Regions from separate parts of the Rhizobium sp. USDA 3886 genome, predicted to be linked through region 2. Evidence: riboswitches for the same ligand, from Rfam matches in the RefSeq annotation. Region 2 holds a riboswitch; the other holds the start of a gene.
The links. Region 2 has a riboswitch for FMN ahead of ribB (3,4-dihydroxy-2-butanone-4-phosphate synthase). Riboswitches for the same ligand answer to the same signal wherever they lie in the genome.

Region 1 (5,189 bases), on a different contig from region 2:
GCCGGCGGAGAAATGTGTCTTCACCTGAGCGGTCTTGGCGTCGACGATGACGATCTCGTTGTTTTCCTGCAGCGTCAGGGCGATCTCGTCCTGGCTGTTGAAGGAAACGAATTCGGGCTCCGGGTCCTCGGGGGCGACGGCGGAGAGGCCGGTCAGCGCAATGTGCTTGATCGTACCGCAATCGACCGTACCGTCCTTGACCTGGAAGATCACGAGATCGCCTGCCGGCATCTGCGGGATCTTGCCGTCGTTGACGTCTTCGTCACGCTCGTTTTCGATGGCGATCGTGCCGAGCGTCTTGTCCTTGTTGAGCGCGATCGAATCCGGCTGGCCGCCGAGATCGCACGTGTTCTCGATCTTCTTGGTGGCAACGTCGACGATTACCAGACGGCCGGAGGGCTTCTGCTTGCTCTCGCCGGTGTTGACGGCGACGAGCGCCTTGCCGGCTGCCGACGTAACGGAGGTCGGCTCTCCGTCCATCATCAGCGCCCCGCCTGCCTTCGGGGCCTTGGCATCGGTGATGTCGACGAAGCCTATCGCGCCGAGCGGGCTGTCGCTGTAAATCACCGTCTTGCCATCATCGGTGGCGGTGATGATTTCGGCGGAGGTTGTGGAAAGCTTGTCCTTGCCAGCGGGCAGGTTTGCGGCAACCGGGAAGGACGCGATACGATTGAAAACAGGCTCCGCAGCAGCCGGAAAAGCAACGGATGCGAGAAGAGCGGCAGCCAGCGCTGCCTTGCGCGATGAAATGGTCATGAAATCCCCCACGTGTCGAATATTCGAAACGTGGGATTTTTGCGGCACGGTGATGACAGACGCATGACAGGTAGCGTGTTTTGCACTGCCTTGTCTATGTTGCCGTTCGCTCGCGGCTGAGTTCGTTGCGCATGATGAAAAGCGAGGCGCAGAGGATCAGTGCCGCGCCGAGCCATAGATAGCCTGTGGGCGCATAACCGAAGACGAGCCAGCCCGCAAAGACGTTGAGCGGCAGCTTGAGGTCGTCGAAGGGCTGCACATAGGCAGCGTCGGCCACCGCATAGGCAAGTGTGAGAAAATACTGCGCGAGCACGGTCAGCAGGCCGGCGAATATGAAGAGCCCAAGCGTGATACCCATCGGCACCTCGAAGCCGGCCGCCAAAGCAAGCCCGCCATTGATGGGCGTCAGCAGCACCAGCAGCCAGACCGTTATGGTTTCGGGCCGCTCGATGCCCGTCAGGTTCTTCGTGATCAGCGAGGCTGCGCCCCAAAGCAGCGCCGAAAGCACCGGCAGCAGGGCCGCCCAGGTGAAACTGTCCGACCAGGGCTGCAAGATGATCATCGCGCCGGCAAAGCCGGCGGCCGTTGCCGCCCAGCGCGCCGGGCCGACGCGTTCCCCGAGGAAGAGACGCGCACCGAGGATGATGAAGAACGGCGAGGTCATCACCAGCGCGATCGCCTGCCAGATCGGCACGGAGGCGAGACCCGAGACCCAGGCTTCGACGCCGAGGGCGGCAAAAGCGACGCGCACGATATGGCGCCAGGGATAATCGGTGCGCATCGCCGAGAAGCCGGCGCGATAAAGGAACGGCAGCGAGAAGACGAGCGCGAAGGCATATTGCCAAAAGGCGGCGGAAGCGGCCGGGAAGGCAAGCGTCATCGTCAACCATTGCGTGACGACATTGAGGATCGAGAAGGCCACGCCGGCGAGCACCATCCAGGCGGCACCCGCCATGGCACGCGACCTGGAAATGCTGAGGGAAGTCTGATTCATGTCATTCATCCAGAACAAAAGGACCAACACAAATCAGGACGCATGAGCGCAACAACACCGCCGGGCAGTTCCCTGCCCTTCGTGCCTGTGATCACTCTCTTTCGTCCGGACTATAACCGTCGGCTCCGGCATCGCACCGGATCTGCTGACCCTTCCGCACTGAGCAAGGAAGGCGCTCGCGGGCTCGGGCCGAGACCCTTACCGCCGGTGGGGACTTTCACCCCGCCCTGAGAACAGAAAAGCCGTAAATGAAACTTGAGAGCCCCGCAAGATCCCGCAGAAAACCGAAAAGGGTCCGGCTTTCGCCGAACCCTTCCAAACCTGGACTGCCGGTCTCGTTATCCGGCGGCCAAGCAAATCTCATTAGCCGTTGACAGCGTCCTTCAGGCCCTTGCCGGGCGTGAATTTCGGCACGTTGCGAGCCGGAATATTGACTTCAGCGCCGGTGGACGGGTTGCGGCCCTTGGTGGCAGCGCGATGAGAAACGGTGAAGCTACCGAAGCCGGCGAGACGAATGTCGCCCTTATTCTTCAGTTCACCCTGGACAACGTCGAAAACAGCGTCGACAGCAGAAGCAGCGTCAGCCTTGGTGAGGCCAGCCTTTTCGGCAACTGCGGACACGAGTTCATTCTTGTTCATGTTTCCACCCCTTTCAATGGTTCGAAACGACTCAATCTGTAAGCCAGGCACAGAATAGGTTTCATCAGGCCCGCCGCAACCCAAAAGCCCTGCAAATCAAGGAAAAGCAAGCGGCTCTGTGACGTTTTCACAAAAAAGGCTGGCGTTTTAAGCCAGCCTTTTCCGAGTTTTGCAGCATTTTGACATAAATGTGGCAGACAGCGCTCAATGAGCGATGGCTGCACCTGTCTCATCGAGGCCCTCGACCGTCGCGATGACCGGCGTTTCAACCGTTCCATCCCATTCGATCGGCTCGGGCCTGCGAACCAGCGCATGCTTGATCACCTCGCCCATGCGGGATACCGGGATGATCTCCATGTTGTTCTTCACGTTGTCCGGAATCTCCGCCAGATCCTTGGCGTTTTCTTCCGGGATCAACACCTTCTTGATGCCGCCGCGAAGCGCCGCGAGCAGCTTTTCCTTCAGACCGCCGATCGGCAGAACGCGGCCGCGAAGGGTGATCTCGCCGGTCATGGCGACATCCTTGTTGACCGCAATGCCGGTCATGATCGAGACGATCGCGGTTGCCATGGCGACACCCGCCGACGGACCATCCTTCGGAGTCGCACCTTCCGGCACGTGCACGTGGATGTCGCTCTTGTCGAAGCGCGGCGGCTCGATGCCGAAATCGACGGCGCGCGAGCGGACATAGGATGCCGCCGCCGAAATCGATTCCTTCATGACTTCCTTCAGGTTGCCGGTGACCGTCATGCGACCCTTGCCCGGCATCATCACGCCTTCGATCGTCAGCAGCTCGCCGCCGACTTCCGTCCAGGCAAGACCGGTGACGACGCCGACCTGATCCTCGCGCTCGGCCTCACCATGGCGGAAGCGAGGAACACCCAGATAGTCATCGATGTTTTCGGCTGTGACGTGAACGGACTTCGCCTTGCCCTTGATGATCTCGGTCACCGCCTTGCGGGCGAGCTTCATCAGTTCGCGTTCGAAGTTACGGACACCGGCCTCGCGGGTGTACTGCTGGCTGATCGCCATCAGGGCGCCGTCGCTGACCGAAAACTCTTCTGGCTGCAGCGCATGCTCCTTAATGGCCTTCGGCAGCAGGTGCCGCTTGGCAATCTCGCGCTTTTCGTCTTCGGTATAGCCGGCGATACGGATGATCTCCATGCGGTCCATCAGGGGCGCAGGAATGTTCAGCGTATTCGCCGTCGTGATGAACATCACGTCCGACAGGTCGTATTCGACTTCCAGGTAGTGATCCATGAAGGTCATGTTCTGGGCCGGGTCGAGCACTTCAAGCAGGGCCGAGGACGGGTCGCCGCGGAAATCCATGCCCATCTTGTCGATCTCGTCGAGCAGAAAGAGCGGGTTGGACTTCTTCGCCTTCTTCATCGACTGGATGACCTTGCCGGGCATCGAGCCGATGTAGGTGCGGCGGTGACCGCGGATTTCGGCTTCGTCGCGCACGCCGCCGAGCGCCATGCGGACATACTCGCGGCCGGTCGCCTTGGCGATCGACTGGGCGAGCGAGGTCTTGCCGACGCCCGGAGGACCGACGAGGCACAGGATCGGGCCCTTGAGCTTAGTCGCACGCGCCTGCACGGCGAGATACTCGACGATCCGCTCCTTGACTTTGTCCAGGCCGAAGTGATCGGCCTCGAGGATCTGTTCAGCATGGTTGAGGTCAGACTTGATCTTCGACTTCTTGCCCCACGGAATGCCGAGCAGCCAGTCGAGATAGTTGCGGACGACCGTCGCCTCAGCAGACATCGGGCTCATCTGACGCAGCTTCTTCAGCTCCGCGTCGGCCTTTTCACGGGCTTCCTTGGAAAGCTTGGTCTTGGAGATGCGCTCTTCCAGTTCGGCCATCTCGTCGCGACCCTCTTCGCCGTCGCCGAGCTCCTTCTGGATCGCCTTCATCTGTTCGTTCAGATAGTATTCGCGCTGGGTCTTTTCCATCTGGCGCTTGACGCGCGAGCGGATGCGCTTTTCGACCTGCAGGACCGAAATCTCGCCTTCCATGAAGCCGAGCGCCTTTTCGAGGCGGGCCTTGACGCTGGTGGTTTCCAGCATCTCCTGCTTCTCGGTGATCTTGATCGACAGGTGCGAGGCGACCGTATCGGCGAGCTTGGAATAATCGTCGATCTGGCTGGCTGCCCCTACCACTTCAGGCGAAATCTTCTTGTTGAGCTTCACATAGCTCTCGAACTCCGAAACGACGGAGCGCGACAGCGCTTCCAGTTCGACCGCATCGTCATGTGGTTCTTCAAGCACATGGCCGAGCGCTTCGTAGAAATCCTCACGGCTGGTATAGGCATCGATCTCGGCACGGGCGCGGCCTTCGACAAGAACCTTTACGGTGCCGTCAGGTAGCTTCAGGAGTTGCAGAACGTTGGCAACCGTGCCGACATTATGAATTGCGGAAGGATCCGGATCATCATCGCTGGCGTTGATCTGGGTGACGAGCATGATCTGCTTGTCGGAACCCATGACCTCTTCAAGCGCACGGATCGACTTTTCCCGTCCGACGAACAGCGGCACGATCATATGGGGGAAGACCACGATGTCGCGCAGGGGCAAAACAGGATAGGCAGTGCTGCTCGCTACAGACGTTTTCTTCGTCATTTTTATTTCCTTTCCATCGTCCCGTTTCCGGGCTCTCTGGCGCGGCCATGCGACCGGCCGGCACTCTCACTTGGGGCTACAAGTGGAGGTTCTGACTAAGCATTTCAAGCCACGCTAACGCCCGCGTTCCCCGGTTGTGACAGCTTTATTACAATAGAACGCAGGTACAATGAAGCGC
Region 2 (5,189 bases):
TGCTCTACGGGAGAATTTCGAAGCCTGGGCTGAGATAACGAACAGCGCCGACTTTCCCGGTGAATAGCTCGCCGTTCGAAGCGCGACGGAAAACCTCAGTCGCTGTGTCGGTGGTGGTAAGATCGCGCCCAAACGCATGCGAATGGCGGGCGGCGTGACCCCGGCTGATGTTGTGCCGCTGGCAATGCTGATTGCCGGCGGCTGTTTATCCGACGGCAATCGATCGGTGTCGATAATCGCGCGCTCGGGTACGAGAGTGCGTTCAGCACCTTCTTCAGGCGCGTGATGGGATGCTCGCCGAAGTCAGACCGGTCAATGCTCGGTTTTGATTTCCACTAAGAACTGACCCGGCCTTCCGGAATATTTCCATCGAGAATTGATGGAGTGGATGCCCCCTCCCGACGGCATCGCAATGTGCCAGAGTGATGTTCGCGAGAATGTCACTTAGAGGAGAGAGCATCCATGAAGGAAATTAGCATTGTCGGCCTGGACCTGGCAAAGCGAGTGTTTCAGGTGCACGCCGCCGGAAGCGATGGTGGGATTATTCTGCGCAGGAAATTGTCCCGCGGTCAGGTTCTCGCGTTTTTCGCAAAGCTGCGGAAATGCACAGTTGCAATGGAAGCCTGTGCGACCGCCCATTATTGGGCTCGTGAGATCGGCAAGCTCGGCCACGAAGTTCGCTTGCTACCTCCGGCCTATGTAAAGCCGTTCGTCAAACGGCAGAAGAATGATGCGGCCGATGCGGAGGCGATCGTTGAAGCGGCTCTCCGCCCGTCGATGCGGTTCGTGGTTCCGAAGACTGAGAGCCAGCAAGCCTGCTCGATGATCTTCCGGACGCGGGACCTGTTCGTCCGTCAGCGAACACAGCTCATCAACGCCCTCCGCGCGCACCTCGCTGAGCATGGGGTCATTGCGCCGCAGGGAATTGCGAACCTGGCTTTGTTGACGCAGATAATCGAGGATGACGCCGCCGGCCTCGAACTCATTGTCGTGGAAACCGCACGGCTTTACCTTGAACAGATCGAGGCGCTCTCTTCCCGGATTACCAGCTTGGAAAAGGCGCTCAAGTCGGAAGCGATGCGCTCTGAGAACACAGCCCGATTGATGTCCATGCCTGGAATGGGACCGATCACGGCCATGGCGATCGAAGCTTTCGCCCCTACCATGACGACATTCCGCAAAGGTCGAGACTTTGCGGCATGGTTGGGGCTCGTACCCAAACAGCATTCGAGCGGCGGAAAGCAGGTACTCGGCCGAACGTCGAAGATGGGTCAGCGTGACATACGGCGGCTTTTGATCATCGGCGCAATGACGGTCATCCGATGGGCATGCCGCAAAGCTCCTCCCGAGAGCTCATGGCTGGCGCGTATGTTGGCGCGCAAGCCCCGCATTCTCGTTGCGATTGCCCTTGCCAACAAAATGGCTCGATCGATCTGGGCGATGGTGACGAAGAACGAAAATTACAGGGATTCCGCTCTGGCTGCGGCGTAACAAGCGAGCCATCGCCAGGCGGATCGTCGGCGTGTGAGGAGGTCAGCGAACGGTAAGGACAAAGATCGGTGAGAGTGGGCCTGGAAATGCATAGGGGTCAGTGAGCCACGAGCTCGCAGAATTGATTTGCACCAGATCCGCGCAGCTCCATACCGGCCAGCGGTTGTACTCAAGCCGCAACGAAAGGCCTGATACATGACCGCACCCGATCACACGTTCATATCGTTCTATGAAAGCCTTGCATGAACGGGGGCATCCATACATGACCCATGTTTGAACTTTGCCCCCGCACATGAAAGCAGGCGCCACGAGCGCTTAGGAACTAGGCCGCCTTAACGGACACGCTCGCTGCCCTGAAGGCTATGAGGTCTTCAATCGTGATCAGATGAAGACCATGCCGTTCGGCAAAGCGTTCGAGCTCCGGCAGACGTGCCATCGTGCCATCGTCGTTGGCCACCTCGCAAATCACGCCGGACGGGGATAGACCAGCAAGCTTGGCGAGGTCCACTGCTGCTTCGGTGTGGCCAGGGCGGGAAAGGACGCCGTTCGCATGGGCTCGAAGCGGAAAGATATGACCTGGCCGTGCAAAATCCTCGGGGCGAGAACCTTCCCTGACGAGTGCTCGAACGGTCGCGGCCCTGTCGGCGGCGGATATCCCAGTCGTCGTTTCGGGAATGTAGTCCACGGAGACGGTGAAGGCGGTCTTCAGCACCTCGGTGTTGCGTGGCACCATCAAAGGAATGTCAAGCTCATCAAGCCTCTCGCCTTCCATCGCAACGCAGACGAGGCCGCGAGCTTGATTCATCATGAACGCGATTGCTTGCGGAGTTACGGCTTCCGAAGCGATCACGAGATCGCCTTCGTTTTCCCGGTCACGGTCATCGACAACGACGACGATCTCGCCCCGCGAAATTGCGGCGATCGCATCATCGATTTTGGAAATTGCCAACTTCTTGCCTTTCAAGGGTTAGCCGCTGTGAGCGGCGTGCATGGCCTGTCATAGCCACCATTTTCCCTTGGGCGAACAAGCATACGAAACGCCGCTCTTGAGGCGGCGTCCGCTGCATTGCTCTCTTCCATCCGGACTGTAACCGTCGGCTCCGGCATCTCACCGGATCTGCTGACCCTCCGTATCCACGAAGGCGCTCGCGGGCTCCGAGTTGCCTCGATACCGCCGGTGGGGAATTGCACCCCGCCCTGAGAACGCATGCAACATAGAGGATCGATGCCTTGTTGTGCAAGAGGTCGCCGGCCGCCAACCGAGCGAAAATCCGGTTTTCCAGTGAACGCACCGTTTCTTATTGTCGAATAAAGCTACGACATGATCAGGCCGCCATCGACGTTGATCGTCTGGCCGGTGATGTAGGCAGCATCGTCGCTGGCGAGGAAAGTGACGAGACCGGCGACGTCCTCACCTGATCCGGCCCGTTTCATCGGAATGCCTTCGACCCATTGCTTCATGAGTTCTCCAGGGCCATAGTTGCCGAGGAGCTTCCCCCACGCCTGATCGTTATAAGCCCACATATCCGTTTCGATGATGCCCGGGCAGAAGGCGTTGACGGTGATGTTTTCGGTCGCGACTTCCTTGGCAAGGCTTTGGGTGATCCCGACAACGCCCATCTTTGAAGCGGCGTAGTGTGGCGTGTAGATGAAGCCGTCGCGCGCTTGGCCGGAGGCGGTGTTGATGATACGGCCACCTCGTCCATGCTTGCGCATGCGCAGAATTGCTTCCTGCGCGCACAAGAAGACGCCCTTGGTGTTGACGGCCATGACCTTGTCCCACTCACCTTCCGTCATGTCTTCGATGCGGGCGATGGTGATGACGCCGGCGTTCTGGATCGACACGTCCACAGCGCCGTAAGCCTTCTCTGCTGCGTCGTAGAGAGCCTTCACGCTGGCTTTGTCGGTGACGTCTCCGACGAAGGAGATAGCATTGCCAGCATCGGTTTTGATCTGCTCGGCGACTGCATGGACCGACTCTTCGTTGGCGGAGACGACGAGATTGGCGCCTTCTTTTGCGAAGCGCTTGGCGATCGCAGCGCCGATGCCGCGGCTGCCTCCGGTGATGACCACGGTTTTGTTCTCAAAGCGTTTCATTCTTTCATCCTTCCCGGTGCCAGACGATCTCGGGCGTCGACCGCAGAGCCGGCGACCCCTTGCGTCATGCCGCCTTCAAGCGGCCGCAGAAATGATCTCGGCGAACTCTGCCGCCTTCAGCGATGCGCCTCCGACCAACGCTCCATCCACGTTTGCCGCGCGGAAGATGGAGGCTGCATTCGAAGCCTTCACCGAACCACCGTAAAGGATCCTCACGAGGCGCCCATCATCGCCCAATCGCTCTTCAAGCATCTGTCTTATCGAGGAATGGACTTCCTCGATCTCCTCAATGGTCGGAACCAAGCCGGTTCCAATGGCCCAGACCGGTTCATATGCGATCGCCATGTTCGAGCTGGCGGCGCTCGCGGGCATTGAACCTCGAAGCTGTCCACCCACGACATCGATCGCCTTTCCATCATCGCGTTCATCGCGGGTCTCGCCGATGCAAATGATCGTGGTCAGTCCGGCCTTGTGAGCGGCGACGGCCTTGCTGGCGACTATCGCATCGGTTTCGTCGTGGGACGCGCGGCGTTCGGAATGGCCGAGAATGACGAAGCGTGCCCCCGCGTCGACGAGCATGCCCGCGGAGATGTCTCCGGTGCGGGCGCCGGACGCCTCGGGGTGGCAGTCCTGAGCGCCGACGATAACGGTCGAATCCTTCGAGCGCTTCGCGGCGTTCTCGATCAGCGTGAAGGGCGGACAGACGACGATGTCACACGCCGCCTCGCCCGTGAGCCCCTTCAGCGCCTCGATCTCAGCCAGGGAGGAAGCGAGACCGTTCATTTTCCAGTTGCCGGCAATCAGCTTTCGCATCGCATCACCAGCAGCAGAAACCGCCGTCGACAAGCAGATCGACGCCGGTTACGAAGCTTGCCGCATTCGACAGCAGGAACACGGCCGGACCGACCATCTCGTCGACCGCAGCCATGCGCTGCATCGGCGTCTGCTCTTCGAAGAGCTTGGTCTGATGGACCATCTCGGGACGCGTGTTCATGGGCGTCGCCGTGTATCCGGGCGAGATCGTGTTGACGCGGATGCCGCGGCCGACCCATTCCATCGCCATGGACTTCGACATATGGATCACGCCGGCCTTGGAAGCGTTATAGTGCGCCTGGCTCAGGCCCCGGTTGACGATCACGCCGGACATGGACGCGATGTTGACGATGGATCCGCGTCCGTTCTTCAACATGGCGCAGGCCTCGGCCTGGCAAGAAAGGAAAACCCCTTTCAGGTTGATGTCCATCAACGCCTGGTACTGGTCCTCTTCCATCTCTTCCGCGGGATTGGCGTTGGCGATACCTGCGGCGTTGACGGCAAGCGTCAGTGCGCCGAGCTCCGCCTCGGTGCGTGCTACCGCCTCGCTGAGAGATGACTTGCGCGTGACGTCCGCTTCAATCTGGATGGAGCGGCGGCCGGCGGCCTGAACGTGTCTAGCCGTGTTGGCCAGTCCGTCGTCGGTTCGGCGGTCGAGCAGCGCGACGTCGGCACCGCACTGTGCAAGACCCATGGCAATGCGCTGCCCAATTCCGCTGCCGGCGCCAGTCACGATGGCAACCTGGCCGCTGAGATCGAAAAGCTTCGGGGCGTTCAGAGTGATGTCG

Region 1: it holds a riboswitch for FMN, as region 2 does, so the genes downstream of both, ACZ9BX_RS02815 (DMT family transporter) here and ribB (3,4-dihydroxy-2-butanone-4-phosphate synthase) in region 2, are expected to answer to the same signal.

What each region holds. Positions count from the first base shown of each region.
Region 1 is NZ_JBWCDC010000001.1:552,430-557,618, reverse strand. It holds gene ACZ9BX_RS02820 (esterase-like activity of phytase family protein) at 1-756, opposite strand, end outside; gene ACZ9BX_RS02815 (DMT family transporter) at 851-1,750, opposite strand; FMN riboswitch at 1,840-1,989, opposite strand; gene hupB (DNA-binding protein HupB) at 2,114-2,389, opposite strand; gene ACZ9BX_RS02805 (hypothetical protein) at 2,386-2,622, opposite strand; gene lon (endopeptidase La) at 2,594-5,011, opposite strand.
Region 2 is NZ_JBWCDC010000003.1:2,498,593-2,503,781, forward strand. It holds gene ACZ9BX_RS35060 (oxidoreductase) at 1-67, shown strand, start outside; gene ACZ9BX_RS35065 (IS110 family RNA-guided transposase) at 463-1,491, shown strand; gene ribB (3,4-dihydroxy-2-butanone-4-phosphate synthase) at 1,814-2,440, opposite strand; FMN riboswitch at 2,556-2,700, opposite strand; gene ACZ9BX_RS35075 (glucose 1-dehydrogenase) at 2,806-3,588, opposite strand; gene tpiA (triose-phosphate isomerase) at 3,664-4,401, opposite strand; gene ACZ9BX_RS35085 (SDR family oxidoreductase) at 4,406-5,189, opposite strand, start outside.